One region of the Paenibacillus allorhizosphaerae genome, then DNA from elsewhere that is predicted to be linked to it. Evidence: a T-box and tRNA genes for the amino acid it is inferred to sense, from the RefSeq annotation. Region 1 holds a T-box; the other holds one or more tRNA genes.
The links. A T-box is a leader RNA that pairs with one kind of tRNA and senses whether it is charged. The one in region 1 lies ahead of leuS (leucine--tRNA ligase), so its partner is inferred to be a tRNA-Leu.
Positions count from the first base shown of each region.

Region 1 (14,652 bases):
ACACGTATGGAGATAAACAAATTTTTAGACACATCAGCTTTCGGCTGCTTCGCGGAGAGCATGCCGGCCTGGTCGGAAGCAACGGGGCCGGAAAATCGACGCTGCTGCGCATATTGTCAGGGGAGCTGATCCCCGACGCGGGAACGGTCGCTTGGCTTCCCCATGTAAAAGTCGGCGTCCTGCAGCAGCATATCGATTTGAAAGCCGGAACGACGGTGATGCAAGCTTTGCAAGGTGCTTTTGCGCATTTGTACGAAACGGAGCAAAACCTGTTTCGCACGGCCGAAGCCATGGCTTCAGCGGACCAGGATCAGGAGCGGCTGTTAGCCCAGTATGGGGAGCTGCAAAACCGTCTGGAGCATGCGGGCTTTTATCAACTGGATGCGAAAATCGAAGAGGTGGCCTCGGGGCTCGGCATTTTGCAGTTCGGCCGCGATCGGGATATCCGTCAGCTCAGCGGAGGGCAGCGTACGAAGCTGCTGCTGGGCAAGCTGCTGCTCGAAGAACCGGATGTGCTGCTGCTCGACGAGCCGACCAACTATTTGGACGACGCGCATATCGAATGGCTGATCGGCTATTTGAAGCGATACGAGCAGGCTTACCTGGTCGTATCACATGACGAACGGTTTTTGAACGAAGTGACGTCTTCGACGTTTCACCTGGAGCATCAAACGATCAAACGTTACACCGGCAATTACGCTGCGTTTCGAAGCGGTTATGAGCAAAGCAGGCAGCAAATCCAAACCGCCTATGACCGGCAGCAAAAAGAAATCGGCAGACTGGAGCAATTTATACAGAAGAACCGGGTTCGAAAAGCGAAGCAAGCGAAAAGCCGGGAGAAAACATTGGATAAAATGACCCGGATCGATAAGCCGGTGTCCTCACCGCCTCCCCGGTTTACGTTCCCGTTTCAAGCGGGTCCTTCCACCCGGGTGGCGGAGGCAAAGCAAATTCGCGTCGGTTACGATATGCCGCTGTTCGGTCCGCTGGATCTGCAAATTAACCGTGGAAATAAAATTGCGATTGTCGGCTCTAACGGCATCGGCAAATCGACGATGCTGAAAACGCTGCTGGGCCATCTCAAGCCGCTGAGCGGCACCGTACGGCTCGGCGAACGCGTACAAGCGGCTTACTACGCCCAGGAACGGGTCACTTCCAGCGAGACGCCGCTTGAGAAAGTCGCTTCGTTTCGTCCGGATCTGACACTAAAAGAAATTCGGCAAAAGCTGGCGTTTGCCGGGCTGACCGACAAACATATTCGACAACCGATCGATTCGTTAAGCGGCGGCGAACAGGCAAAAGTTCGTCTATGCGAGCTAACCGTGACGGACAGCAACGTTCTTGTATTGGACGAACCGACGAACCATCTGGATGCCCGAGCCAAAGAAGCGTTGAAGGAGGCGTTAAAAAAATACCCGGGAACGATACTGCTCGTTTCGCATGAGCCGGCCTTTTATGAGGATTGGGTTACCGATATTTGGCAAGTCGAGGATTGGTACGGACAATAAAAAAAGGATATTGCAGGCTGCCGGGATCGGCAGCCTGCTTTACTGTGTCGCCTCAAGGCCCCAAAGTAACGAGGGGCGCAATTTTGGACAACATTTTCTCTCCGATTCCTTTGACCTCCAACAGCTGCTCCACCGAAGTAAACTTGCCGCCAAGCTTTTGCCTTATTGCAATAATCGCCTGGGCGCGGCTGGGACCGATACCCGGAAGCTCGTCGAGCTGCTCGGCCGTCGCCGTGTTTAAATTAATTTTTCCTGCCTGGGACGTTCCTTTAATCTCCGACAGTGGCGTCTGCTTATCCTCCGGCTCAGCCGGCGGTCCAGTGGGCGCATTCTCGGGCGTTCCTTTCGCATCGGCAGGCTTCGCCGGCTCGTTCTTGGGCTGCGCCTCCTTCGCATTCGCTGTCGGAGCCGGCGCCGCTTTGGCCGCCGCCTCTTTCCCGCTGCCGCTTGCTTTCGCGCCCGCTTGCCGCTCCTCTGTTTGCTGCTGCAACAGCGCTCGCATTTCCTCGTCGGCGCTTTTGAAACCCATCGAAGCTTCGTTAGGCGCCCATGGCCGCCACAGCAGCACGCAGCAAATCAGGCCAAACGCCAAAAAGACGGCGAAATTCATCAATCCTTTGCTCATCCACAACCTCCCATATCCAATGAATTGGAATATCATGCATAAATTCGATTCAAGCTCATATAATTGAAAAAGCTGCGATCAACTCAGGGGGGATGGTTATGCGTGTAGGAATGATTGGAACAGGCAGCATGGGCAGTGTTCTCATCGAAGCGTTCATCCGGTCCGGCGCTCTAAATCCGGACCAAATGCTTGTGACTAACCGCACGATCAGCAAAGCCGAGCTTCTGGCGGATAGCTATCCGGGCCTTCAGGTTGCCCTCTCCAATAAGGAAGTCGCATCCCTTACCGAGCTGCTGTTTATATGCGTCAAGCCCCTTGAATTCAAAACGGTCATCGAAGAGATTCGTGCGGACATATCGCCTTCCAAACTTCTCATCTCCATCACGAGTCCGGTGTTGCTCAGACATTTGGAAGATCAGCTTCCCTGCAAAATCGCTAAAGTGATTCCGAGCATCACAAATTACGTACTGAGCGGCGCCACATTATGCATATACAGCGACCGTTGCATGCCGGAGGACAAGGAACGGCTTGAAAATTTATTGTCCCACATCAGCAGCCCGCTTCGGGTGTCCGAGCAATTTACCCGGATTTCCTCGGATCTTTCAAGCTGCGGACCGGCGTTTCTCGCCTATTTTATTCAAAAGTTCGTGGAAGCGGCCGTGGAGGAAACGGGCATATCCGAGGAAGAAGCAACCGTCCTCGCCAGCGAGATGCTGCTTGGCACCGGCAAACTGCTCACTACCGGAGGCTTCACGCCCGCCTCGCTCCAGAAGCGGGTCGCCGTTCCGGGCGGCATTACGGCCGAAGGACTCCGACTAATGGAAAAAGAGCTGCACGGGGTCTTTCACGACCTGATCCGCACAACTCATGCAAAATATAATGAAGATGTGGAAAAAGTAGAAAGCCGGCTATTCGGAACGAAGGTCGATTAACGCGATGCTTTCACGTTTTTCCGTATGAACCGCACAGAGCGCTGGACTGCTGTGCGGTTATTTATATTTTTACCCTGCTACGATATTGACGAGCTTGCCTTTCACCGTAATGACTTTACGCACCGTTTTGCCGGCGATGGCATCCTTCACTTTGCCGAGTCCCATCGCGAGCTCCTGCATCGTCGCTTCGTCCGCATCGGCGGCAACGCTAACGCGCTCCGCGATTTTGCCGTTCACTTGAACGACGATCTCCACTTCGTTGTCGACCGTCCACGCCTCGTCGAATACCGGCCAATCCACATACGATACGGAATTTGTGTGCCCGAGCTTCTCCCACAGCTCTTCCGCCAGATGCGGAGCGAGCGGGGAGAGCATTTGGACGAAGTTTTCCGCGGCCGCCTTCGGCAAACGGTCGGTTTTGTAGGCTTCGTTGACGAAAATCATCAATTGGCTGATCGCCGTATTAAATCGCAGCGCCTCGTAATCCTCCGTTACTTTCTTGATCGTGCGGTGCCAAATCCGCTTGAACGACTCGCTGCCCAAATTCTCTTCTGCACCGATCTTCGGGCTGAGCGTTCCGTCTTCCTGCACGAACAATCGCCATACCCGGTTCAGGAAGCGGTACGTGCCCTCCACCCCGTTTGTATTCCATGGCTTTGTCGCTTCCAGCGGTCCCATGAACATTTCGTACATCCGCAGCGTATCGGCACCGAACTCATTCACGATTTCGTCCGGATTGATGACGTTGCCGCGCGATTTGCTCATTTTCTCCATATTTTCACCGAGAATCATGCCTTGATTCACCAGCTTGTAGAACGGCTCCTTCGTATCGACGACGCCGATATCGTACAATACTTTATGCCAGAAGCGCGCATACAACAGGTGAAGCACCGCGTGCTCGGCGCCGCCGATGTACAGATCGACCGGCAGCCATTTGCGCTGCAGCTCCGGCGAACAAAGCGCCTTATCGTTCTTCGGATCGATGAAGCGCAAGTAATACCAGCAGCTGCCCGCCCATTGCGGCATCGTGTTCGTCTCACGGCGCGCTTGCATGCCCGTCTCCGGATCGACCGTGTTCACCCAATCGGTTACGTTCGCAAGCGGCGACTCGCCGGTGCCCGAAGGCTGAATGGCGTCAACGTCTGGCAAGAGCAGCGGAAGCTGATCTTCCGGAACGGTCTTCATCGTGCCGTCCTCCAGATGAAGAATCGGAATCGGCTCGCCCCAGTAGCGTTGGCGGCTGAACAGCCAGTCGCGCAGCCGGTACGTCACTTTGCCTTGACCCTTGCCGTTCTCCTCCAGCCACTCAATCATTTTGCCGATCGCTTGTTCGGTGTTCAAACCGTTCAGGAAGCCGGAATTGACGTGCTCTCCGTCGCCGGCGTACGCTTCTTTACTCAATTCGCCGCCCTGCACCACTTCAATGATCGGAATGTCGTATTGTTTCGCGAATTCCCAATCTCGCTGGTCGTGGCCCGGCACCGCCATAATCGCGCCCGTACCGTATCCGGCCAGCACGTAGTCGGCAATCCAGATCGGCGTCTTCTCGCCGTTGACCGGATTGATCGCGTAAGCGCCGGTAAACACGCCGGTCTTTTCCTTCGCCAAATCGGTCCGCTCCAGATCGCTCTTGCGCGCCGCGCGTTCCTGGTACTCCTTCACCGCCGCGGATTGCTCCGGCGTCGAGATGCGTTCCACCAGTTCATGTTCCGGCGCCAGTACGCAGTACGTTGCGCCGAACAGCGTGTCGGGCCGCGTCGTGAATACTTTCAAGCTGTCACCGTCATGCCCTTCGATGGCAAACGTCACTTCCGCGCCTTTGGACTTGCCGATCCAGTTGCGCTGCATATCTTTGATGCTTTCCGACCAGTCCAGCTCCTCCAAATCTTCGAGCAGCCGTTCCGCATATTCGGTAATTCTCAAAATCCATTGGCGCATCGGTTTGCGAATGACCGGATGGCCGCCGCGTTCGCTCAAGCCGTCGATGACTTCCTCGTTAGCAAGCACCGTGCCCAGCGCGGGACACCAGTTGACCGGAACTTCGTCGACGTAGGCGAGTCCTTTTTTATAGAGCTGGATGAAAATCCATTGCGTCCATTTATAGTAGTCCGGATCCGTCGTGCTGATTTCGCGATCCCAGTCGTAGGAAAATCCGAGCGACTTGATTTGACGGCGGAAGTTATTAATATTTTTCACCGTAATATCCCGGGGATGCTGTCCCGTATCGAGCGCATGCTGTTCCGCCGGCAAACCGAAAGCGTCCCACCCCATCGGATGAAGCACGTTGTAGCCCCGCATTCTCTTGTACCGGGACACGATGTCCGTTGCCGTGTAGCCTTCCGGATGGCCGACATGAAGCCCGGCGCCTGAAGGATACGGGAACATATCCAGCGCATAAAACTTCGGCTTGCTGTCGTCGTCAAGCACTTTAAACGTCTTATGTTCATCCCAATATTGCTGCCATTTCGGCTCAATTACGAGCGGGTTATACCCTTGTTGTACTTTGTTATCGTGCGCCATGATCCAAATGCCTCCTTCAATTCGTAAACAAAAAAAGCCCTCGCCTCTAGCTTGCGCTAGGGACGAGAAGCTTCGGATTCCCGTGGTACCACCCTAGTTGACGGCAGGCATGCTTTGCCTGCGTCCACTCGAACCCCTTAACGCGGGGTCACGATCCGGCTGGGATCTTCCAATCCGTCACCTTCTGGCTCCTGGACGAGTTCGCTTTGCCATTTACCGGTTTCCACCTGTGCCACCGGCTCTCTGAAAAAGGGCGTAAAAGCTACTACTTCCTGTCACAGCCTTGTAAATGTATCCAACTTTACACATCATTATATGAAAAAGCACTCCCTGCTGTCAAGTCCATAACCCATTGCCATGCCATTGTCATTTCTGCATGACGGAATGCTGCTGCGGTTTAAGGACCGTCTCTTTTGGCCATACTGATGCTGCAGTTGCTCCATTGCAGCCGCCCAGCACGTTACGACAAAGGAGTCGGTTTCCATGAAAGGCTTGATCAACGGGATCGCGCTCTCGATTCCGCTTTGGGGCATGATTTTATGCTTGATTCAGTTGCTATTGCGTCTTCGCTGAACGATTCGCCCCAATGAAACGGCTTCTATTTCACCGCAAGAAAAAACGCCCGTTCCGTGTCCTCCGACGGCTTTTTCCAATAAAAATCCGCATAGCACGATATATCCCGGAAACCTGCGCGCCGCAGCATCTCCTCCACCCGAACGATCGGGTACGCCCGCTGTACGTGGACTTCCTCAATTCGTTGAAAGCGCTCCGTGAGCGCATCGTCCGAACCGGTTTCGCTGTCTCCTTCGCGAAAAAAGATCGTGAGCGCATGCTCGATCTCGCATCGCGACGAATCGAAATCGCTTGTCCAAATGTAGGCGATATCTTCTTCGTTCAATAAAAACGGCTGCGACTCCGCATAATTGTGGAGCTGCAATGGCGTATGCATGTCAAACAGGAACACGCCTCCTTCGGCAAGCCCTTCATACGTCCGCTTAAATGCCTGCGCCCAGTCGTCTTCCTCCAGCAAATAATTAAAGCAATCGCAAAAGGAGATGACCGCATCGGCCGGACGCCCGATGTCCCACTCCCGCATATCCTGCTGCAACCATTGTACGCTGCCCCCGGCCAGAAAAGGCGTTCTCCGCTGTTCGGCGGCCGCTTTCTGATCCGCGATCGCAAGCATGTCCTCCGATAAATCAATGCCAATTACTTCATAGCCTTGCTTCGCCAGTGGAATAGCCGTACTGCCGGTACCGCATCCGAGGTCCACGACCGTTCGCGGCGAACCGTATTTGTCCCAGCATTGGCGGGCAAACCGGACCCAATCGTCATACGGCATGTCTTCCATGAGCCGGTCGTACAAATATGAAAACTGCTGATAAGCCATCCGGATTCGTCTCCTTAATCAAAATGAAGGCCGGGACCGAATCGATTTCATTCGGTAACCGGCTGAGCATCTTCGCGCTTATTTAAATAGGTCCAACTGCCTTCCTGAGTAATCAGCCCTTCTCTCATCAGCTTGCCGATCGCGCGCTTAAACGCCGATTTGCTCATCCCGAAGCGCTGGCTAATCAGATCGGCCGGCGTTTCATCGGAGTAGGGCATCGCTCCGTTCGGCCGCTCCCGCAGGAAGGCGAGCAGCTTCTCGGAATCTTCGTCGCGGCTGACCTCTTTGCGTTCGCGCATCGACAAATTGACATTGCCATCCTCGCGGACAAAGGTCACGCGTGCCTGCACCTGTTCCCCAAGACGAAGCAGCCTTGTCCGTTCGGTCGAATGAATCATGCCGATCGCTCCAAAACCGAGCACTCCGCCTTCGCAAACGACGAACGTTCCCATCTGCAGCGGCTTGTACACCCGCGCCTCGATCCGAAGGTTTTTCCAACTGGACGGCGCTTGGAAGCACAGCGGCTTCAGCTCTTCCTCTCCGGCCAGCCTGGCAACCAGACGACCTTGGCGGTCGTGAGCGAGCACGACGAACACTTTGTCTCCTACGACGGGACGAAGCTCCTTGAGCTCGGGCAGCTCTCGAAACGGCAAGAGCAAATGCCGCCCAAGTCCCATCTCGAGAAAACAGCCGAAGCGCGGATGGATGTCCATCACCTCAAGCAGCGCCACCTGCCCGAGCGTAATGAGCGGCTTCCGCATGGTTGCTGCCAACCGGTCTTCCGTGTCGTAAAATAAAAACACGTCCACGTCGTCGCCCGGCTTAATTTTGTCCGTTGCTTCGCTATAATGCAGCAGCACGTCCACCGTACCGTCCGTCAAAAAATAACCGTACGGCGATACTTCTCTTGCCGCTTTCAGTCTTGTAAACGTCCCGGCTTCAAGCTTCATACCCGCTCGACCACTTTCGCGTCGGACCACAGACGCTCGATATTGTAATATTCCCGGTCATCCCGATGGAACACATGAGCCACGACGTCGCCCATGTCAACCAGGACCCAACGGGCCGTGTCCATCCCTTCCAAGCCTCGAATGCGCGCCCCATGCTCCTCCGCACGTTTACGGATTTCGGTCGCAATAGCCTGTACCTGCGTTTCGGAATTCCCGTGACAGATGACGAAGTAATCGGAAATAAGCGAAATTCCTTGAAGATTCAGCGCGATCAGGTTCATTGCTTTTTTGTCTTCGGCCGCATCGACGACGATGGACATGAGATCGTCCGGTTGAATGGTCATTAGGTTTCCTCCCAAATATAAATTACATTGCTTCTTGCTGCTCCAGTTCCTCCAGCAGTCCGTTGCGTGCTTCGAGCGTGAGCGGATATATTTTTCTGCCTTTGTCCAGCAGAAAACGAATTGTTCCGTCAAAACCGGCGAGCAAAGCTCTCTCTAGACTATGTTCGGCGGTTTCGCGAATATTATTCACGCCGGGAAAATCGCGTCCCGGCTCCATATAATCGGCGAGACAAACGACCTTGTCCAGAAGCGTCATTCGGCGGCGCCCCGACGTATGATAACGGATCGCATTGAGCACCTCTTCGTCGATAACACCATAGCGGTTGGAAGCGATCCATGCTCCCGCATGCGCATGCCATAATTCTTTATCGTAATCGAGCAGATCCGCCGGAAGCCCGTTTTCGCGAATAATTTGCGCCTGCTCGTCAACGCGCCAGTACTTGCACACATCATGCAGAATCGCCGCCATTTCCGCCTTCACCGGGTCGGCCCCGAAACGTTCCGCAAGAATAACCGCCGTTTCCATCACGCCTTCGGTATGTGTCCAGCGCTGCTGCGGCATTTGCGATCGCACGGATTCGATCAGTTGTTCACGATTCATATAACCGGTTCACCTCGATATAATCGTTTACCCGATCCGGCACCATGTAACGCACCGGCCGTCCGGCCGCGCGGCGCTCCCGGATCCGGGTGGAAGACAAATCGATTTGCGGCATCTTCACCATCATCAGCGATTCGCGGATCGACGGCGGGAGCTCAGTAAAGCCGGGATCGAAACCCGGGCGTTCCAAGCCGACGAAGGTTACCAGCTTAACCAATTCTTCGATCTTATACCATTTGGGTAAATACCGTACCATGTCAGCCCCGATAATATAATAAAAATGATGACTGGGATACTGCCGTCTGAGCAAGGTTACGGTATCGATGCTGTAAGAAACGCCGCCCCTGCGAAGCTCGATGTCGGTCGTTCGAAACATCGGATGGCTTTCCACGGCAAGGTTCGTCATCTCCCAGCGCTGCTGCGCCGTAGCCCCCGGCGCCGCCTCTTTATGAGGCGGCACATTGACCGGCATAAACCAAACCTCGTCGAGTCCCGCTTGTTCGCAAACGCTTTGCGCAGCCAGCAAATGACCGATATGTATCGGATCAAAGGTGCCCCCCATTAGGCCGACCTTCATCCTGCTCACCTCTTTTTAGACCGGCAGCTCGATCGTTTTATGATCCCTGGATTCCTTATACAGCACAATCGTCTTGCCGATGACTTGCACGAGCTCGGCTTCCGCGCCGTCTGCAAGCTGCTGCGCCACTTCATTGCGGTCGTCCATATTGTTGTTCAATATCGATACTTTAATCAACTCTCTTACCTCGATCGCTTCATTGATGTGCCGGATCAAATGATCGTTCACTCCGCCTTTGCCGACTTGGAAAATCGGATTCAAATGATGAGCCATCGAGCGCAAGTGCCTTTTTTGTTTGCCTGTTAGCATGCTGACTGTTCTACCTCTATTCGTATAAAATGATCTTGAAGCGAAACAGAACCGTCCTAATGAGACGATTCCGCAAAAGATTGTACTACCGCTTCCCGCATGGCTTCGATCGGCGCGGGCTGCCCCGTCCAATACTCAAACGCGTAAGCGCCTTGGTAAATAAACATCCCCAGCCCGCTGTGTATCGTCGCACCGCGAAGGTCGCGCGCTTCGCGCAAAAAACGGGTCAATGGCGGCGTGTACACCAGATCGCTGACAACGGTACCGGTGCGAATAAGCGACGTATCCATCGGGACTTCGTCCACGTTCGGGTACATTCCGACCGACTTGTTATTTACGATCAATACCGCTTCGTCGCATATTCGGGCAACCTCGTCCATCCCAATAGCCGATACGCTGCAAAAGGAGGACATCGAACGTGCGAGCTCTTCCGCCTTTTCTCTTGTACGGTTCTCAATGTACATGTGCTCTATGCCTTCTTTGGCAAGCGCGTAACCTACGCCTCGGGCCGCGCCGCCGGCCCCGATCATAAGCACTTTCCGTCCTTTTAATTCGACGCCCGTTTCTTCCTTCAAGGAACGGACATAGCCGATGCCGTCCGTATTATAGCCGATCAACCGCCCGTTGTCGTTGACGATCGTGTTGACGGCGCCAATGACGCGCGCGCCTTCATCGATTTCATCCAAATAGGACATGACCTCGATTTTATGCGGGATCGTTACGTTCACCCCGCGAAATTGCAGCGCCCGAATCCCGGCGATCGCGTCCTTTAGCGTCCCCGGCAAAATATGAAACGCGGCATAGGCCGCATTCAAACCGGCGACCTCAAAGGCGCGATTCAACATGATCGGCGACTTGGAGTGACGCACCGGATCACCGAATACACCGTAAAGAATCGTATGACTGTCCAGCTTGTGCTTCCCCATTCCTCTCTCCCTTTCCCCGTTACTCTACTAGGAGCGAATGCTTCCAACGACCCGCAAGTCTAAATAAGCGATTCCCGCACGGCCACTTTGACTCCTTTGGGTACATGAACGGCCAGTTCCGCGCCGGCATTGCTGTTCACTTTGATCCACCCGAGACCGGAGATCGATACGTCCAATTCGCTGCCCTTCGGAATCCGGATCGCGTGCTTCGTCAGCTTGGGCAATTCGTCCAAATCCGCTTTCGCCGGAGGCGCCAGCAATTCTCCCTTATGCTCGGCGTACAGCTCATCCGCCCGTTCCAGCTTCGTGCGGTGGGCCGTGATGGCATTCGATACGTAAAAAGTAAACGACTGACGCTCACCTTGAATGAAATCGAAACGCGCCAGGCTGCCGAAAAATATCGTCTGCCGTTCATTCAACTGGAACACCATCGGTTTGACAGGGCCTCCGGGCATCAGTTTCATCAAATCTTTCTTATTGACCAGCTCGGTTAGACGGTGCTTGTATACAATGCCCGGCGTATCAATAATCGACGATCCGTCATCCATAGGGATGCGCACCAAATCGAGCGTCGTCCCCGGATATTGCGAAGTCGTCAGCTCGGCATCCAGATCGCTGTAATCGTGTATAAGCCGGTTAATCAGCGTCGACTTGCCGACGTTGGTTGCGCCGACCACATAAATATCGCGGCCGCGCCGGTGCTGATCGAGCACTTCGATGACGCGTTCAAAGCCCATATTTTTTTTGGCGGAACAGAGAACGACCTCCACCACTTTCAGCCCCGCTTCTTTGGCTTGACGCTGCACCCAGTTCACGATTCGATTGTAATTGGTGACCTTAGGCAGCAAATCGATTTTGTTCACGACGAGGACAATCGGGTTATTCCCGACAAAACGGGGCAATCCCGATATCATGCTGCCTTCAAAATCGAATAAATCAACGATATTGACGACGAGCGATTGCGTTGCGCCGACATGGGTCAACAGCTTCAGGAAATCGTCCTGATTCAACGTGATGCCCGACGCTTCGTTATAATTTTTGATGCGGAAACATCGCTGGCATATGACCGGCTCCCGCGACATCGCTTTTTCCGGCGCATAACCGAGACGCGCCGCATCCTCGTGCTGGAGCAGCACGCCGCATCCCGCGCAGCGGGTGTCCGCGGTTGTGGTATCTTTACTGGCTGACATACATTCCCTACCTTTTCATCATAATCCGGGCGGCTTTCTCCAGCCTTCGGTTCACTTTCGTAAAAAAACCTTCATCTATGGGAGAAATCGGCTGCACCAGTATCGTATACAGTCCCATTCGATTGCCTCCAAGCACATCGGTCAGCATTTGGTCTCCAATGACAACCGTTTGCTCCGCTTTCAAATTCATGATGTGCAGCGCCCTGCGAAAAGATGCATTGGTCGGTTTTTTCGCTCTATAAATGAAAGGCAGGGATAGCGGCTCCGCGAATTGGGTGACCCGCTCGCGTTGGTTATTCGAAACGATGACGATCTGAAAGCCTACTTGCCCGACGACCTTGAGCCAATCGATCAGCTCCGGCGTGGCAAGCGGCGCTTTCGCCCCAACCAGCGTGTTATCCAAATCCGTTATAATGCCGCGATATCCCTGCTTGTACAATGCGTGCAGATCAATTTCGTAAATCGAGTTAACCTGTTGTTGCGGAATGAGCTTTTTCAACAAAACGTTCACCTCGTGAATTTGGACGGACCTATATACGTCAAACTATACCATAATTGTCCTTTTTGTTGCAAAAAAGAAAATAGACCGCTGTGAAAGCACGGTCTTTTCCTTTTTGATTACATTTGCGAACGCAGTTTTTCCACGCTTTGCGCGGTTTGGCGCCAATCTTCTTCGGTAACATCCGTTTTGCCGTATTTCGCTTTTTCAAACTGCTGAAGGATCGTATCCAGCTCCGCTGTCATCCACTTGCTCTGCTTCGTCCACCTTCGGACCGCTTCGCGCAGCGTTTCATGCTCCTCGCGCACGTAGCCGTAGCGGCGGAATATGCGGAGCAGCCGTTCGCACTCGATAATGATTTTTTGCTTGAGCAGCTGCGCGCGCCTGCGGCGGGCCCATTCCGCGATCAAATCGATCAGCTGGAAGCGGCGTGCAAGGTACGCAAGCACGGCGAGCAGAACGAGAACTGCAGCGCCCCAACCGACATGTTTGCCCGTAATCAAACTGCCGTCCGTTTCCGCCGAGTCTGGCGGCGTGGCCGGAACCGTCGATGTATCAATGGCCACTTCCGTTTCCGGCACTGCGCGCGGAAGCACGAACCCGGAGGTCGGTTCGAAAGGAATCCACCCGTAACCGGCAAAATACAGCTCCACCCAGGAATGCGCATCCGAATTCCGTACGGTGTACAACCCGCCGATATCCGGGTCCAGCAGTCCCTCATCCATGGTCATCCCAAGCATTTCTTCTTCATAGGCACTCGTGCCGGAAGCATAACCTTTCACCCATCGGGCAGGAAGTCCGAGCGAACGAGCCATCACAACCATAGCGGAGGAGTAATAGTCGCAATACCCTTCCTTGATCTCGAACAGAAACCGGTCAACGAAGTCGCGGCTTCGGCCTTTGGATAAATCCGGCTTATTCGTATACGGGTACGCCGTTTGCAAGTACTGCTCCAGCTTTTTGGCTTTATCGTACGCGTTGGTCGCGTCCTTGGTAAGGTCGGCCGCCAGCTTCCGCACGCGCTCGGGCAAGCTGTCCGGCAGCTGTAAAAATTCGGCCATATCCGGCTTTGACGCCTCTAGCGGCAGCTTGCGCAGCGCCTCTTCGTCTATGACCGGCATTTGCGAAACGACGGTATACGTCTTTGGATAAGGCTGCCGCTCGCTGTAACGCAGCTCGGACTGCGGCGCATTCCATTGCAGCGGCTCGAAGCCGCTCTTCGCGCCGTTAATGTCCACCATTTTCTCCATGGCATAGGCGCCGAACAATACAGGATAGCGCTGGTCCGTAAGGAGCGTCACGGTCTGAACGACTTCTACCGTTTTGACTTTACCCGCCGCTTGACGGGGATCCGGCGTGACCGCAAAGTCCGGACGAACCGCACTCCATGCGCCTCGCCGCTCGCTGTCGCTTTCGTCCCAGCCCCGGCCCGTATACATCGAACGGGATTCGCCTCGCCAATATCCGCGGTGCGTCGTATCGATCGTCATCACCGGCGTATAGTCAAATTGAAAGCCGCCGCCGAGCATCGTATCGCTGCGGCTATAGCCTGAGGACGAATCATAGCCATCCACGCTTGCGGACACTTGAATGCCTTTACCCGTCGTGAAATTTACCGGCTCGCCGCGGAACTGTCTCCAAGCGGTGTACGGATCGGTCAGCAGCGGCCCGGTTTCCGGCATGAGGACGCCCGCAAACACGGTTAAGCTGATCAGGCTCACGACCGGAACCGCGATCGACGCGGGGTAATCGGCAAGCCGGTTCCAAGCTTCCGGATCTTTGCGGCGCAGGCGGCTAAAGTGGCTGAGAATAAGCAGAAACAATCCGCAGCCTACGACCGCAGCCACTTGAGGCCACAAATAAATGGACGAGAAAGAGTCGCGTATGCACAGTGCAAGCACGCTTACGATAAGCAGCAAATAAATGCGCCACTTGACCTCCACAAACCAGATGACGGTCAAATAAGCAACCCAGGCACCAAGCCCAAACCAGAGATAAGGGGTAAGCTCATACAAATTTAAAAATAATTGCGATGAAAAGAAGCTTTGCAGATCCATCGAATCGATCACTTTATAGCGTTCAAGCACCTGCACGTTGATGGTTACGATCGCTATGAGCTCCAGCGCACCGCGCACAAGCCAATGAAGCCTCGGGAAGTGCTCGAACACCGCGGTTACAACCAGGGCGAGCTGCACGATGACCACTGTTTCCGCCAGCCACATGCCGTCTTCCTTGCCGAACCAGATCGTAAACTGCAAAAGAAAAATTCCGCTCAACAACA
Region 1 is NZ_JBHSRV010000001.1:1,410,317-1,424,968, forward strand. It holds gene ACFQI7_RS06260 (ABC-F family ATP-binding cassette domain-containing protein) at 1-1,508, shown strand, start outside; gene ACFQI7_RS06265 (ComEA family DNA-binding protein) at 1,561-2,133, opposite strand; gene comER (late competence protein ComER) at 2,232-3,065, shown strand; gene leuS (leucine--tRNA ligase) at 3,135-5,585, opposite strand; T-box leader at 5,641-5,873, opposite strand; gene ACFQI7_RS06280 (class I SAM-dependent DNA methyltransferase) at 6,184-6,975, opposite strand; gene ACFQI7_RS06285 (CvfB family protein) at 7,023-7,925, opposite strand; gene rsfS (ribosome silencing factor) at 7,922-8,269, opposite strand; gene yqeK (bis(5'-nucleosyl)-tetraphosphatase (symmetrical) YqeK) at 8,292-8,870, opposite strand; gene ACFQI7_RS06300 (nicotinate-nucleotide adenylyltransferase) at 8,860-9,447, opposite strand; gene yhbY (ribosome assembly RNA-binding protein YhbY) at 9,463-9,756, opposite strand; gene ACFQI7_RS06310 (shikimate dehydrogenase) at 9,813-10,682, opposite strand; gene yqeH (ribosome biogenesis GTPase YqeH) at 10,742-11,872, opposite strand; gene ACFQI7_RS06320 (YqeG family HAD IIIA-type phosphatase) at 11,880-12,374, opposite strand; gene ACFQI7_RS06325 (transglutaminase TgpA family protein) at 12,491-14,652, opposite strand, start outside.

Region 2 (14,652 bases), on a different contig from region 1:
CAGTCATCTAATATGTAGCGGAATTTCTCCGTCCATTCTTTTTTCTTCTCAGGCGATGCTTCCACAGAAGCCATTGCAGCGGCCAGGCGATCCCACATTTGTCCGGGTGTTTTCTCCAGCGTCAGTGTCAGCTTCTCGACGGCGGATTCAACGATATCGCCGTTTCTAAGCTTGACTTTGACCTGTCTCCCTTGACGTTCGACCACTTCGCCCACTTCTTTGGCGGGGAACTTCGGGTCGTCTTTCGTAAGCACGAGTACCGTATCGCCAACTTTCGTATGGCTCGTATCGGCATTTTTCATCGCGTAACGGTCAAGAAATATTTTCTCGCTCAGGCCTTCCAATTTGGTTTGCTGCATGATCTTCAAATCGACAACCTCCCGGATAATGTTATTCATGCGAGGGTGTAACGCGCCCTCAAATTCGACATACGGTGAAACGGAAACAAGCGACTCTAAGCAGTTAAGCTGCGAAATACGGCAGCGCAACGACACAGTTTTAAGACCAAAAACGTCAAAAAAGGCGTTATAGAGCCATTTCTGACGAGCGATGGACGCTTATCTCGTTTTCTGAAAAATCACAATATCTGGTATGCGAAATTCATTATACAATACAATATATAGTGTTTCTAATGAAGCGAATGCGATTTTAAGCCTGAAATTCTGGCAACAGGGCCGAAATCTTCTATTTGCTCTATCAATCTCTCTTTCTTATCTTACCGATTCTTCATCTTATTCGACATCATTCGATCTGTCCAGGGTTCGAAAGTACTACGACTTCTACCCGGAAGACCTATTGCCCAACTCAACGAAATGAACGGTCAAAACGATTTTGACAATCATCGTTGCGATTGGTACTGTTATATCCATGATAACATAAAACAAAATAAATCACAAACATACGTTCGCTTTATTGGGACGATCTGCGACTTGCTTGAAACCAAACTTACTCATCGATCGGAGGAAGATGCATACATGCAGCAAATCTACTTGTACCAAAATCGGCTGATTCCGCTGACGCAAGTTCATATTTCACCAGAGGACCGGGGTTATTATTTCGGTGACGGCGCCTATGAAGTATTTCGGGTATACAACGGGATATTGTACGAAACGGAAGCTCACTTCACGCGTTTGAAAAAAACGGTTGACGCGCTTCGCATCAAACTTCCGGCAGACCATACGGCCCTCACTCGGCAGCTGGAAGAGCTGGTACGGGCGAACCGGCTGCAGGAAGGCATCGTTTACATGCAGATTACAAGAGGGACGGCGCCGCGCGTTCATGCTTTTCCGGCCGGTGCCGAGCCGGTGCTCATGGCTTATACCCAGCCATTGGCGCGTCCGGTTGCTACTATGGAAAAAGGCATCTCCGCCGTCACAACCGAGGATATCCGCTGGCTGCGCTGCGATCTGAAGACACTCAATCTGCTGCCCAACGTCATGGCCAAGCAAACCGCCGTCGATCACGGCACCGGGGACGTCGTCTTTCACCGCAGCGGCACCGTGACCGAATGCAGCGCCTCCAACATGATGATTGTAAAAAACGGCGTTGTGCGGACCCATCCGGCGGACAACTTGATATTGCACGGCGTCACAAGGGCCGTCGTGCTGCGCCTGGCGCAATCGGAAGGCATCCCGACGCAAGAGACGCCGTTTACGGTTGAAGAGCTGCTGCAGGCGGATGAAGCGTTTATAACCGGTACTACGGTGGAGGTGACCCCGGTAACGAGCGTGGACGGCAAGCCGATCGGCGACGGACGCCCTGGAGCCGTCACCCGCCAGTTGCAGCAAGCGTTTGAAGCCGCCATTCCGACCGCCTGAACGGCAACCGTCAAAAGCCCCCCCTTACTCACAATGAAAGAAACCTTCGGAGGAGCTACTCGCTCATCTCCGAAGGTTCCATTCTTCGCTGCCGTATTTCTCCCGCGCAAGCTGCTGCGCCAGTTCCTCTTCGTAATCGGTCAGCCTGCCGGATACGAGTTCCACATGCAATCCGTCGGCAATGCCTTCCCGAAACGCCTTCTCGACTTCGACAAGTCCGACCTCAGGTTGCTTCAAGCTGCGAAGCACGTCATTGATCGCAACCGCCTTTTTCAAAAACTGCTGCTTCATCCGCTCCATCACACGTTCGTTTGAAAAACGAAGCAGACGGAACAACTGATCCGCATCAAGGTCCAGCAAAATCGAACCGTGCTGCAGCACGACACCCTTCTGCCTTGTTTGCGCGCTCCCTGCGACCTTTCGCCCTTCCACCACTAGCTCATACCATGATGGAGAGTCGAAGCATGCCGCCGACCCCATCGAAGCGTACTTTGCCTTTTCTTCCTCATTCACCAGCTGCACCATGTCCGCCGCAAGCCCCAGCTTACGGAATCCCAGCAGCAGTCCCTCGCTCAGCACGCGATAGGCCTCCGTCACGCTGCGCGGAATGCCCGGGTAGCTTTCGGACACGATGATGCTGTACGTCAGCTCCTGGTCATGGAGCACAGCCCTCCCGCCGGTCGCTCTGCGCACAAAGCCGATCCCTTCGCGATCAATCGCTTCGAAATCAACCTCGTCTTTTGCCTTCTGAAAATATCCGACGGATAACGTCGCAGGGTTCCAGCCATAAAACCGGACCGTCGGCGGCACCTTCCCTTCGCCGTGGGCCGTCAGGATCGCTTCGTCTACCGCCATATTGTATTCCGGAGAACAAAGCCCCGAATGAATAAAACGCCACTGTTCCGTCATGTAGTACGCACCTTCTTTTTTAGAAATCGGAACTTGAGAGGTCTTGCTTCCTTAACAATACCTTATCTTTTCACGCTGATCCAGCGACCTGCCTGAAGCTCCGGGATAACGAGCGTCCGCTCCGGCTTCTCCGTCGCGTCCGTCCCGATAAAGGCAAGCGAACCGTCCTCGGCCAGCGCCACAAATTCGCCCGCGGTCCGATCCAGCGCGATCGGTTGATGCTCCCATACGAGATGCACTTGCTTCCGCGATTTCAGATCAAGCAGCGACAGCGGTTTTTCCAGCTCCGGATTGTTGCCGGTCATATCGTGACGGGCAATAAGCATCTTGCCGTTCAATGCCCGCATTGTGAAAGAAAACGGACGCGTATTGCTAACGAAATTCCCGGTCAGCTCATATGGAGTTTGCTGCGGATTATAGCGAAATATTTTATTGGACCATTCGTTCTTATGCCGCTGGGAGATCATCATGAAAAGTTCGCCGTTCGTGTCGACCTCCACCTCATCGAGCGGGTAGCGCCTGGGCTCTTGAATCAATTTGCTCCACTCGCCGGCCGCAAGGTCCAACTTGTACACATTCGAACTGGTCGAAGCGTTGTTCGATGTGACGATCCAAACGGTATTGCCGTTCCCCCGAACGTCCTCGATCCCGCCGGGCATCGTCCATTCTTTGACCCATTTGCGCTGCTTAAGCTGATAGATGCCGACTTTCGTATAATCTCCGTCCGGCTGCGACGTAAGATCGGCGGATGCCAGAAACATCAAGTCCCCGCTCACGTAGCTGAACTTTGGAGACATGGACGGCGTGGCAACCCGTTCATACCCGTCCTTGTTATTATCGCGAAGATAGAGTCCCCGGAAAGCGTTCGGATTGTCCCGATCGAATACCGTTACGACCGTATGCTCCTTCGTATAGCTGATTGAACTGATCGGTTGCTCGGTTTGCAATACTTCCTGTGCGCTCTCCGCATTGCTATCCACGCTGAATACCCGGTGATCGTCGGCAACGAGCATATCGCCTGCTTGAGCAGCCGCCTTTACCTCAGTCCCTCCGGTAGGAGTCAAGGTTCCCCCTTGTGGTGTTGACGCCGCAGACCGGCAACCGGCGCCCGCTACGAACAGCAGAACTGCTACCATACCGCAGAGCATGACCTTCTTCATCGCCCATCTACCTTTCCCTCATTCTTCAAGCCGGACGAGAACTTGTCCTAAGCGCCTCTTCCCCATCATAATGCATCCCTTGCCGGTTTGAAAGCCCGTATTTTGAGCATAATAAATGGTAACTCTATGCATTTCGCTATAGAAAAGGGGCGCCGTAACTATGCAAACGACGAACGAATCCAAAGAACACGTGCGGCAGCTAAATGATCATGTGCAGATGCATTTTGACCGCCAATGGTTCGAGGAGCTGCACGGCAGAGCTTTGGGCAACGGGCCTTGGGACGGTTGGACGATGTACAAGCTCGCGTACGAGGCCGAACAATCCGGACTGATACACAGCTTCGACGAGCTTCAATGCTTGACGCATTTGCCCGGTCTTGTCCCTATGGAGCATCAGCTCGAAACGGCTAGGAAAGTGCTAGTCGATATGCGGGGACGCGCCATTTTGGCCGACGAGGTAGGTCTCGGAAAAACGATCGAAGCCGGTTTGATATTGAAGGAATACATGATTCGCGGACTGGTGAAAAAAGCGCTCATTCTGGTGCCCGCCTCGCTTGTGCTGCAATGGGTGCGCGAACTGAACCAAAAATTCGGGATTCCTGCGGTGGCGCAAAAAAAAGAATACATGTGGGTGCAACACGACGTCGTCGTCGCTTCCATGGATACGGCCAAACGCGACCCGCACCGCGAAATCGTGCTCGGCCTCGAATACGATTTGCTGATCGTCGACGAAGCGCATAAGCTGAAAAACAAAAAAACGACCAACTACCAGTTCATTAACGAACTTCGCAAAAAATATTGCCTGCTGCTGACGGCGACGCCGGTGCAAAACGACTTGAAGGAGCTGTACAACCTGATTACGCTGCTCAAGCCGGGACAGCTTGGCGGCCAAACGAGCTTTCAGGCGAACTTTGTCGTCGACAAGCGCGTACCGAAAAACGAAGAGCAGCTGCAGCAGGAGCTGTCGAAGGTCATGATCCGCAACCGGCGCAGCGACGGCAATGTCAATTTTACGAAACGGATCGTTCGCAACATCCCGCTTCAACTGTCGGACGAGGAGCAGGCGCTGTACAATGGCGTCACCGATTTCGTCAAAGGACGGTACGAGGAAGCCGGAGGCGATATCGGCAGCGTGTTATCCTTAGTGACATTGCAGCGCGAAGTATGCTCCAGCCGCGACGCCGTGTTCATCACCCTCGTCAACCTGTTCAAAAAAACGGCCGAAGATTCGCCCTTGCGCCCCAAAATATGGGAGCTTGTCGAGTTGATTCGCGGCATTAAAGCGAATACGAAAGCGGAAAAAACGATGGAGCTTGTCCAGGAAATTAACGACAAAGTGATTATTTTCACCGAGTACCGGGCATCGCAGGAATATTTGCTGCAATATTTGAAAGATCACAAAATAACGGCCGTTCCGTACCGCGGCGGAATGAACCGGGGCAAAAAAGACTGGATGATGGACCTGTTCCGCAACAAAGCGCAGGTGCTCGTCGCGACGGAAGCCGGCGGCGAAGGAATCAACCTGCAGTTTTGCCATAACATGATCAATTTCGATCTGCCCTGGAATCCAATGCGCGTCGAGCAGCGGATCGGTCGCGTTCACCGTCTCGGACAAAAGGAAGACGTCAAAATATTCAACCTGTCGACGCAGGGAACGATCGAAGAATATATTTTGTCGCTGCTGCACGAGAAAATCAACATGTTCGAGCTCGTCATCGGGGAATTGGATACGATCCTCGAACGTTTCGAGAAAAAGACGTCGCTCGAATCCCATCTGGCCAAAATTGTTTTATCCTCGGCCAGCCAGGAGGACATTCGCAGGCAGTTGGACGATTTGGGCCGTTCCTTCACGATGCTGAAATCCGAAGTGGAGCAGGAGCACGAAGAAGGCACAGGGCTGCAGCGGATGCTGAATGCCGTCGGCCAGACGATTCAAACGGAGGTGCAGCCGTAGCATGATGACCACCGAGGAAATCCGCTCGTTTGTGCTCAAGTATTTGGAAGCGGAAAAATGCGACATATTGGAAAAGCACCCCGCCTACGTCACGGTCAAGCTGTCCGTTTCGGCGGACAAAGACTTGACGCACCGGCCGTATTATTGGGGATTCGTGGAGCGAACGGGCGTCACGCCGGAAACGATGACCTGCACGTACATCTTCGATCCGATCATGTATCGTGAACTCCAGCCTCACAGTCCGCAGGGAGGGCCGGCACCCGGCATCAGCACGGCTGCACCGCCGGGCATGTCTCCTGCGCCCGCGCCCGCTCCCGCTCAAGCCGAAGAACCGGCCGCTGAGCCGGCGGCAGACAAGCAGCAGGCGTCCAAGGTGCCGGATAGCCCTCAGCCGCAAGGAGACAGCATTCTCGGCCGCTATTTCGGATTCGTGCCGACGACGTTCACCGCGCGCATTCCCCGCGACGAGCTGACGTACGGCAGCGGCCGGCTCGAGCAAATCTTCGGCGCTGTCCGTGCCAAAGGCCGATTCGTGCGCTTGTTCGAACAGTACGCGCCGGACACGACGAAGCATTCACAGACGGTGCCGTACGAAAGCTGGCTCGGCGTGAACTATAAAGTCGAGCTTGCTTGCGACATGAAGCGAAGCGAAATTCACTCCATCGGCATTCAGCTGCAAACCGGCGAAATTCGCGAGCAGTTTCACGATTGGGTGCTGCCGAGGCGGCTTACGCCGCGCTTGCCCGCGCATGTATACGTAACGCCGGATCGCATCGCGCTGCCGCGCGCCGTTCTGTTTCTGGAGCAGCATCTGGAGCAGAAACTTGCCGCCTACGACCACAGCTGGGCGCAGCAGGCACAGCTTCGGCTCGAGGATGAGCAAATTCGCGTGAAAGATTATTATGAGTCGCTGCTGCAAGCAGCCGAACCGGACAAAAAACCGGTGATCGAAGCCCAATATGCCGGTCGTCTTCAGGAAGTCGACTGGCAGTACCGCCCCCGCATCCAAATATCCGCCATCAACTGCGGTTTGTTTCATTTTCCACAGACGAATGGGAGGGCGTACTGACGAACGGGCGCGAACGAAAGCGCATTAACGGGAAAACTTTTTTGATGCGGGCTACAGGTTCTAACAAACTTTTTATCACATACACTATAAAATAAAGTCATATTCGCACCGGCAGGCGCATATGGCCTTCGGCTCAGGAAGCTTTGAGCGGTAGTTACGACTTAAAGCGACCGCCGCCTATCCTACCAGCGAAGCAGGTGAATTGATGAAATTAAGAACGTTCGGACTGACGGCGTTCCTTCTTTGTACAAGCTTGCTGATGGCACGGCCTTACCCTTCCGCTGCGCTGCAGCAGCCCGTCCTGCCGACGGAAACGAAGCTCGCCGCGACAGGCAGCGTTTCACCCGGAATCCCGGACGAAATTCGATCTTCTTCCTTATCGGAGGCGGCAAACCGGTTCATTGGCGTTTTGTCGTCGCAGCAAGGCTTCGAGCAGTGGAAGCAAAGCACGTGGACAAGCTATCCGCTAGGCCCTGGCACTCACGGGTGGGTGATTCTGGTCGCGTCAAGCGGCCGAGACATCGGGTATTTGGTGCTGTATGACGCAGGACCGGATAAGTACCGCTTGGCCGAATACGGCAACGGCGAGTATCCGCTATTCAGTATGCAAACGCTGTACCGCAGTATGGTGCAGCTGGAACTTTTCGATTATTCCTACAAAACCGAACGTCTGTATTACAACCCGCTGCAAGCAGTATGGAAAATTACCGTGCAGGGTGCGGACAGGGAATGGTATCTCGATGCGAAAACCGGCGAGGAGCTTCCGTTCCAAGACGGCAGCAAGCTTCCGAAGGTTGAAACCGGCACAAGCCCAGGAACAAAGCCGTTCACGAAAACCGAACCCGCGCATAATATAATAGAAGCCGGGCAAACGGCACCCGCCGAACCGAATCAGCGGCTGCCGTGGGTTCAAGGCAAACCGGAAGCCGGCATGACGGAGCGTAAGCTGCAGGAGTGGATTCGCAGCGCCCGCAAACCGGTCTTCTCGGCCGAGCTGTACTCGGGAAGCGTCATCCTTCCGTTATCCGTGTCCGGTTATCACGTATGGTCCGGCGGCGACGTCTACGTCAAAGTACTTCAGGACGACGATCGTTACCTGCCGTTTGAAACGCTGGCTTCCGCCGGCGGATTTTATCCTTAACTAACGGTTTTTCTCCTCTTCCCTATATAGAAAAGCTTTTCGCCACATCGAACCGGCCTTCGCCGATTCGGGGTGCAAAGCTTTTCCTTTTTTTTGCACTTAATCCCGTTTTCGAAAATATCGTTCACGCCATACCCGCAAAGTAACCGGCAGCAGACCGAACCAGCGATACTGCCATTGCTCCCGCACTTCTTTGCGTCCGGCGCGTACTTGTTTGCGCACGTCCTTCGGCGTCTCGATATATTTCACGACTTGCACCGTCAAATATTTCACCAGCTCGTCGCTTTTGGCCATTATTCTATCAACCTCCTAATCTTAGTATAGTCAACAGAATGCGACAGCAAACGCGATCCCCTAACCGCATGATGCGGAGATGCTCGAATTTGTGCGTACGCACATGCTGAAGCTGTTGGAGCAGACGAAATCCGCGCTCGATCGGGTCTCAAGCCAGACGGAGTCGGGTGAATCCAAAACGGCGTGCCCGCGAGGTCGCCCGGCAAAATTCCGCGGCAAATAACGTCTGGCTGAAATGAAAACACCCGCAGCAGCTTGAAGAACCTGGATAAGGGATTCTTCCGCTTCTGCGGGTGTTTTTTATGATAAGCAACTAAATTTTTTCTGGAGCTTCCAGACCGATCAGTCTCAAACCGTTTTTGAGCGTAATCCGCACGCTCTGCACCAGAGCAAGGCGGGCGGCGCGAACCGCTTGATCGTCTACGAGAATCGGACATTCGTGGTAGAACCGGTTGAAGCTTTGGGCGAGATCGACCAGGTAACGGCTGACGATGGAAGGCTCGAGCTTGTGCATTGCCTGCTCTACGCGCTCCTTGAACAAGTACAGCTCGCGTACGACGCCTTGCGCTTCCGCATTCGTCAACAGCTCGGCATCGATTGCCGCGGCTTCGGGTTTGTCCCCTTCGACTCCCGCTTTACGCAGCACGCTGCAAGCTCTCGCATGCGTATACTGAACGTAAGGACCGGTCTCCCCTTCGAAATTGAGCGCCTCGTCCCAGGAGAACACAATATCCTTAATCCGGTTGTTGCTCAGATCGTTAAAGATGATCGCGCCGACGCCGACTTTGCGGGCTACTTCGTCTTTGTTCTCCATGTTCGGATTTTTCTCTTCGATAATTTCCCGCGTCTTCTCAATCGCCTTCGCGAGCAATTCCTCCAAGTGGATCACATTGCCTTTACGGGTAGACAGCTTTGCGCCTTCCAACGATACTTTGCCGAACGGTACGTGCTGCAGCTGCTTCGCCCAATCATGTCCCATCAGCTCGATGACTTTAAACCACTGCTGGAAATGCAGGCTTTGTCCCGCATCGGTCACATATATCGCTTTTTCAAAATCATACGTGTTCTTACGGTAAATCGCCGCCGTCACGTCGCGCGTATGGTACAGCGTACCGCCGTCTTTCTTCACCATCAAAGCAGGAGGCATATTGTAATCGTCTAAACGGACGAGCAGCGCTCCCTCGTCTTCCTCCAGCAGTTTCTTCGCCTTCAGTTCGTCGAGAATGGCCGCCATTTTATCGTTATAAAAGCTTTCGCCGGCATAAGAATCGAATGTAACGCCAAGCAGGTCGTACATCTTATGGAATTCCTTCAGGCTGATTTCCACGAACCAACGCCACAGCTTCTCCGCCTCCGCGTCGCCTTGCTCCAGCTTGACGAACCATGCCCGCGCTTCATCCTCAAGCTCCGGTTTTGTGTCCGCCTCGTCATGGAACTTTACGTAGAGCCGCTGCAGCTCGTCAATGCCCTCGGCTTCCACCTTCGATTGCTCGCCCCACAGCTTGTACGCGACAATCAGCTTGCCGAACTGGGTTCCCCAGTCTCCGAGATGATTGACCCCGACGCTGTTGTAGCCCATAAATTCGAATATATTGTACAGCGCCTTTCCGATGACGGTAGAACGCAGATGACCGATATGGAACGTCTTGGCAATATTCGGCGACGAGAAATCGATCACGATGTTTTTGCCTTTGCCCAACTCCTGCGAGCCGTACCGCTCACCCTTCTTCAGCACTTCCGTTATCACTTCGGAAGCGAACTGCGCCGGATTCAAAAAAACGTTAAAATAACCGGACACGGCGTCGACGCGCTGAACGGAGTCGCCAGCGACCCATTTCGCCTTCAGTTCTTCGGCGATCGCCTGCGGCGCCTTGCGAAGCTGCTTGCTGAGCTTGAAACAGGGCAGCGACAAATCGCCCATCTGCGGATTCGGCGGATATTCGATCAGCTCCTCAATCGTTTCCAGCGTGACGCCTTCGAGCTGCCCCGCCAATTGCTCGGCCAGCCATTGTTTGTAATTCATTACGGATGAACCCCTTTCGTCCTGCGACCGCTCCAAGCCCCAAGTACTGCCTTCTGATGTAAGTAAAACTCCTTGTCGGAGCACTTCAAATCGTTAATAAAGCACCCCGTACGGGGTGCCTCTATTCATGCAGCATAGGTGCTAGTTTGCCAGTCTTTACATAACTTACATTATATCGGCCTGAGAAAAACGAGTCAAGCGGATGGAGGCGCTTATGATCGCATCCTATTCGTCAGTATGTTCATTCCCGGCGCATTCCTTCCCCGCTTCCAGCAGTCTCCATGAATGAACGCGACGTTAGTGTTAAAAATGTGTTATGAACGTATTTTTATAACATTTAAGGAGGTCGTCCACTTGCCATTAACGCCATTCGAGCCGCGTCGTCATGTAGACCGCTGGAAAAAAGAAATGGACCGCATTTTCAACGAGAGTATTCCGGCAGCCTTCGGCTTTCAATCCGAATTCGGAACGCCGCGCATGGATGTGTTCGAGACGGACAGCGAAGTCGTAGCTCATTTTGAAATCGCCGGCTTGGAACGCAAGGAAGACGTCGATATTCACGTACAGCCGCGGACGTTGACGATTTCCGGGACTATCCACCGGTCTCAGGAGAAAACGGAAGACCGCTTCCATCACCAGGAACGATATACGGGAAAATTCCACCGTTCAATCTCGCTGCCCGTAGAAGTGTTGGAGGAAGGCTCGACCGCCTCCTACAAAAACGGGATACTGGAAGTCAAAATGCCAAAAGTCAAACAAGAAGAGCATCGCCGCATTAACGTAGAGTTTCATTAATTTGGATTAATAAACGACAAAAGCAGTCTCCGGCGCACATCCTGGATGGTCGTGGGAGCTGCTTTTTTTTGTCTACAATATTTTTTGCATGAGAACTACGTTGAGCAATCGGTCGAACTTGTAACCGACCTCGCGCATCGTGCCCACCGTATCGAAGCCGTGTAAGTTATGAATATGAATGCTGTTGTCGTTCCCCTCCACGATGCGGGACAATACCGTATGAAGCCCCGCAGCCTTCGCTTCCGCCAGAAGGCGTTCGAACAACGCTTTGCCGATGCCTTGGCCGCGTTGATCTTGCCGCACATACAGCGATAGCTCTGCGGTTCTTGCGTATGCTTGCCGGTCGGAATATCGATTCGCGGAAGCCCACCCTGCAATCCGGCCGTCCCGTTCAGCCACCAACACGGGGTATGCGGCGCCATGCTGCTCAAACCATTGCTCCTGCTGCTCCAGTGTGCGCGGCACGGTATCGAACGTGGCAACGGTGTGCAACACAGCGTCGTTATAAATTTCAACAATTTGCGGTAAATCCGAAGATAAGGCGAATCTGATCTGCATCGTTGTCAACTTCCTTTGTTCAAGAGATCGTCATTTGTTAAAAAAACCTTTCAGCAGGCTGCTGAAAGGTTGCGCTTCATATGTAGGGATGCGGTCGAGAGGACTCGAACCTCCACGGCTGTTACACCACTAGAACCTGAATCTAGCGCGTCTGCCAATTCCGCCACGACCGCACACATCATGCTAGATGTCGCTGATAAGAGGCTAGGATAATGCGGTCAAGAGGACTCGAACCTCCACGGTTGTTACACCACTAGAACCTGAATCTAGCGCGTCTGCCAATTCCGCCATGACCGCAAACCAACATCCCTTTCAGAGAGCCTCTCTTAAGGAGACAAATAGTATCTTATCATCCTTCGAAAATGAAGTCAACATGTTTTAAAGCACGCCATCCGTCGCCCCGGATTGAAACGAATCAGCCGTTCAGCCACTCGCATACACCCCAAACGATGAGCGCCCAGATCGGAAGCGTAAACAAAATACCGTAGACCGTTCCTTTTAAAGCGGATCCTTCCTTCAATGCGCAGCACACTCCCTCCATGCATGTAGAGTGAATACCATCATATGCAAGTCCTTCATCGTTTATGCCTGTCCGTAGATTTCGGAGTCATCCTTTCGGAGCCTTGGCCATATAAATGGAACGAAGGAGAAAGGAGCGATGATAACAATGATTTTGCTGCAAATCGCAGGGGGAACACTGCTCGCGCTGCTGCTGTGGGCTATGCTGAGGTTGACGCTGAAAGCAGCGCTTTGGGCTGTCGGAATCGCTATGATCGTCGCATTTATTTTTCCGGGGATTTTGCTTCTGCTCGGGGGTCTCGTCTTCGTGACGGTGAGCCTTCTGGCTACCCTCGGACTCTTGGTGCTGCTTTCGGCATTCCGTACCTGATTTCCGTGTACCCCCGCTCCCCCTTTTTAGCCTTCCCTATACGCTCTTAAAGCTTGTCTGGCCCACGCGGCCAGTGCTTCGGGGGTATCCTGCGCCGGCGCATCGAACAAATGCGTGCCCTGGCCCGGCTTTTTGGCGTCAAGCATAATGACGTCTCCTTCTACCCCGCTGCTTCCTTCCCTAAGCCGCAATATGTAATCTTTCTCCAGCATAATGTAATCGTCTTTCTCTTGCTCCGCTTGCCGTTTCTTCAATGGGTTTCGCCTCCTTTGTTCACCGCAAAGCTCGTAAGCTAAGCTTGCCCGGAAATTCCCGGATCATGCGTCGTTGTCCGCCTCTGATAGCGAGCTCCCGATTTCATCGTCGCTTCATATACGACGCAGCCGATGGCATAGCCGAGCTGCGTCGCGGTGCCTGCATACCGGAACGATGCGCCGCGCTGCATCGAAGCAATCAATACGGCGTCCGTTGTCGTACCTGTAGCCGAGACGCCGCCGTCCCGATTGTCGACAAAAACGCCCAAATCCTGCAATGCAGCGGTTTTCGCTTCGGTGGCGGTAATAACCGCATTCACAAACGCAGCGTCGGTCAACAAGCCGTCCACGACGAGGATCGTATTGATCGTGCCGGGATATAAGGCACCCGCATCCTGCGTCAGTCCCGCTCTCGCTTTGTTGCTGAATCCGGCCGTAACCCAGCAGCACACTTCATTTCCATTCGGCAGACGCTGCGTTTCATACGCTCTGTCCTTCAGATCCGCAGCGGTGAGCAGTGCGGCTGTTTGAGACGCATCGATCCCATGGTCCGCCATAAAAGCATGCATCTCCGCCTGCGGGTCGTGGCAATGGTAGTGCTTGTCCACCTGACGGTTCATCAAATACCGGTGCGATCCGAAGCCTCCGCCCCATATGGATGAATTCAGCGTACGCATTGGCGTTTCCGAGCGAATCATGAAGAAACTGGCCCAGCCTTGATCCGTAAAGCTGTCGCTTAGACCGGGGATCACGGCTTGTCCTCCCCTTCTGGCCACAGCTGGGCACGCGGCTCTTCATAAGGCTGGTATATATAACCCCGGTCCAACTTCACCACATTGCGGGTCCGCTTCCGGACTAGCACCGTCTTGTCGTCCCAAGCGACGACATAGCCTCTGACGTCATTCGTGCGATCCGCGTCCCGGACGACGCGCAGCAGCGTTCCGTTCAACCGGTATTGGTCCAACTGTTCATCCGAAATCATAAGTAGCGCCTCCCTTACCTCTTCAGGTTCCTTCCTCATAAGATTACAACATTTTGGGGATACAATAAAACAGACGAGTGCGACACGAGAAGAGAAAGGATGAATGGCAATGCAAGCCGAAACCCCCGCAGAGAAAAAAACATACTACGTCACGGTCGGCTCAGCCGAAATATTGGAGCCGGAGGACGTGATCGGCAACTTTGAATTGGAAATCGTGGCGACCGAAGACGAGATCGACCAGCTGGAGGAATTGTTTGACGATCGGCTTGTGTCTGAGGAGGCATCGGCCGTTCGCGCACATATCCCTTTCCGGGAATACCACCACGACGAGCCTAACGACGAGTACGACAGGTCGCTTTCCCAAATTTACAAGCTGCTTCATCAGCTCGGGACACCGGAAACCAAAAAGCACATCGAACAGATGAACGTTCTTGGGCAGTAAGCTCCGGCCTGGTCCGTCAAGCCCGACAAAAAGAGCCTGTCCCCCGGACAACGTCCGGAGACAGGCTCTGTCTATTATGCTTGGATAAGTGCGTCTTACTTAACCAACATGCTCTTTGGAATCATTCGTCTCAAACCAATAATCGAGCACTTTGCTGGACATGACTCGCTTATTGATATAGTCGACCTGCTGTTCGGAGAACTGTCCTTGCCAGTCGATCTCCAATTCTTTACAAAGCTTCACGACCGTCAGCAGCTCAGACCAAGCAACATACCGTTTGTACCAAAAAAACTGAGGATGCTCAATCATATAGGGATACAGGTCGTCAAACTCCGTATGCTTACAATCAAGGGCACGTTCGAAAT
Region 2 is NZ_JBHSRV010000006.1:39,364-54,015, forward strand. It holds gene ACFQI7_RS21490 (adenosylcobalamin-dependent ribonucleoside-diphosphate reductase) at 1-368, opposite strand, end outside; gene dat (D-amino-acid transaminase) at 975-1,817, shown strand; gene ACFQI7_RS21500 (lipoate--protein ligase family protein) at 1,881-2,726, opposite strand; gene ACFQI7_RS21505 (hypothetical protein) at 2,789-3,886, opposite strand; gene ACFQI7_RS21510 (DEAD/DEAH box helicase) at 4,047-5,840, shown strand; gene ACFQI7_RS21515 (YqhG family protein) at 5,842-6,909, shown strand; gene ACFQI7_RS21520 (hypothetical protein) at 7,115-8,050, shown strand; gene ACFQI7_RS21525 (YqzE family protein) at 8,150-8,344, opposite strand; gene ACFQI7_RS21530 (hypothetical protein) at 8,436-8,567, shown strand; gene argS (arginine--tRNA ligase) at 8,658-10,367, opposite strand; gene ACFQI7_RS21540 (Hsp20/alpha crystallin family protein) at 10,722-11,162, shown strand; gene ACFQI7_RS21545 (GNAT family N-acetyltransferase) at 11,235-11,720, opposite strand; tRNA gene ACFQI7_RS21550 (tRNA-Leu) at 11,810-11,893, opposite strand; tRNA gene ACFQI7_RS21555 (tRNA-Leu) at 11,934-12,017, opposite strand; gene ACFQI7_RS21560 (hypothetical protein) at 12,379-12,609, shown strand; gene ACFQI7_RS21565 (hypothetical protein) at 12,636-12,863, opposite strand; gene ACFQI7_RS21570 (adenosylcobinamide amidohydrolase) at 12,902-13,615, opposite strand; gene ACFQI7_RS21575 (hypothetical protein) at 13,612-13,845, opposite strand; gene ACFQI7_RS21580 (hypothetical protein) at 13,949-14,287, shown strand; gene ACFQI7_RS21585 (hypothetical protein) at 14,387-14,652, opposite strand, start outside.
Region 2: it has a tRNA-Leu gene. The T-box ahead of leuS (leucine--tRNA ligase) is inferred to sense a tRNA for this amino acid. The anticodon was not compared.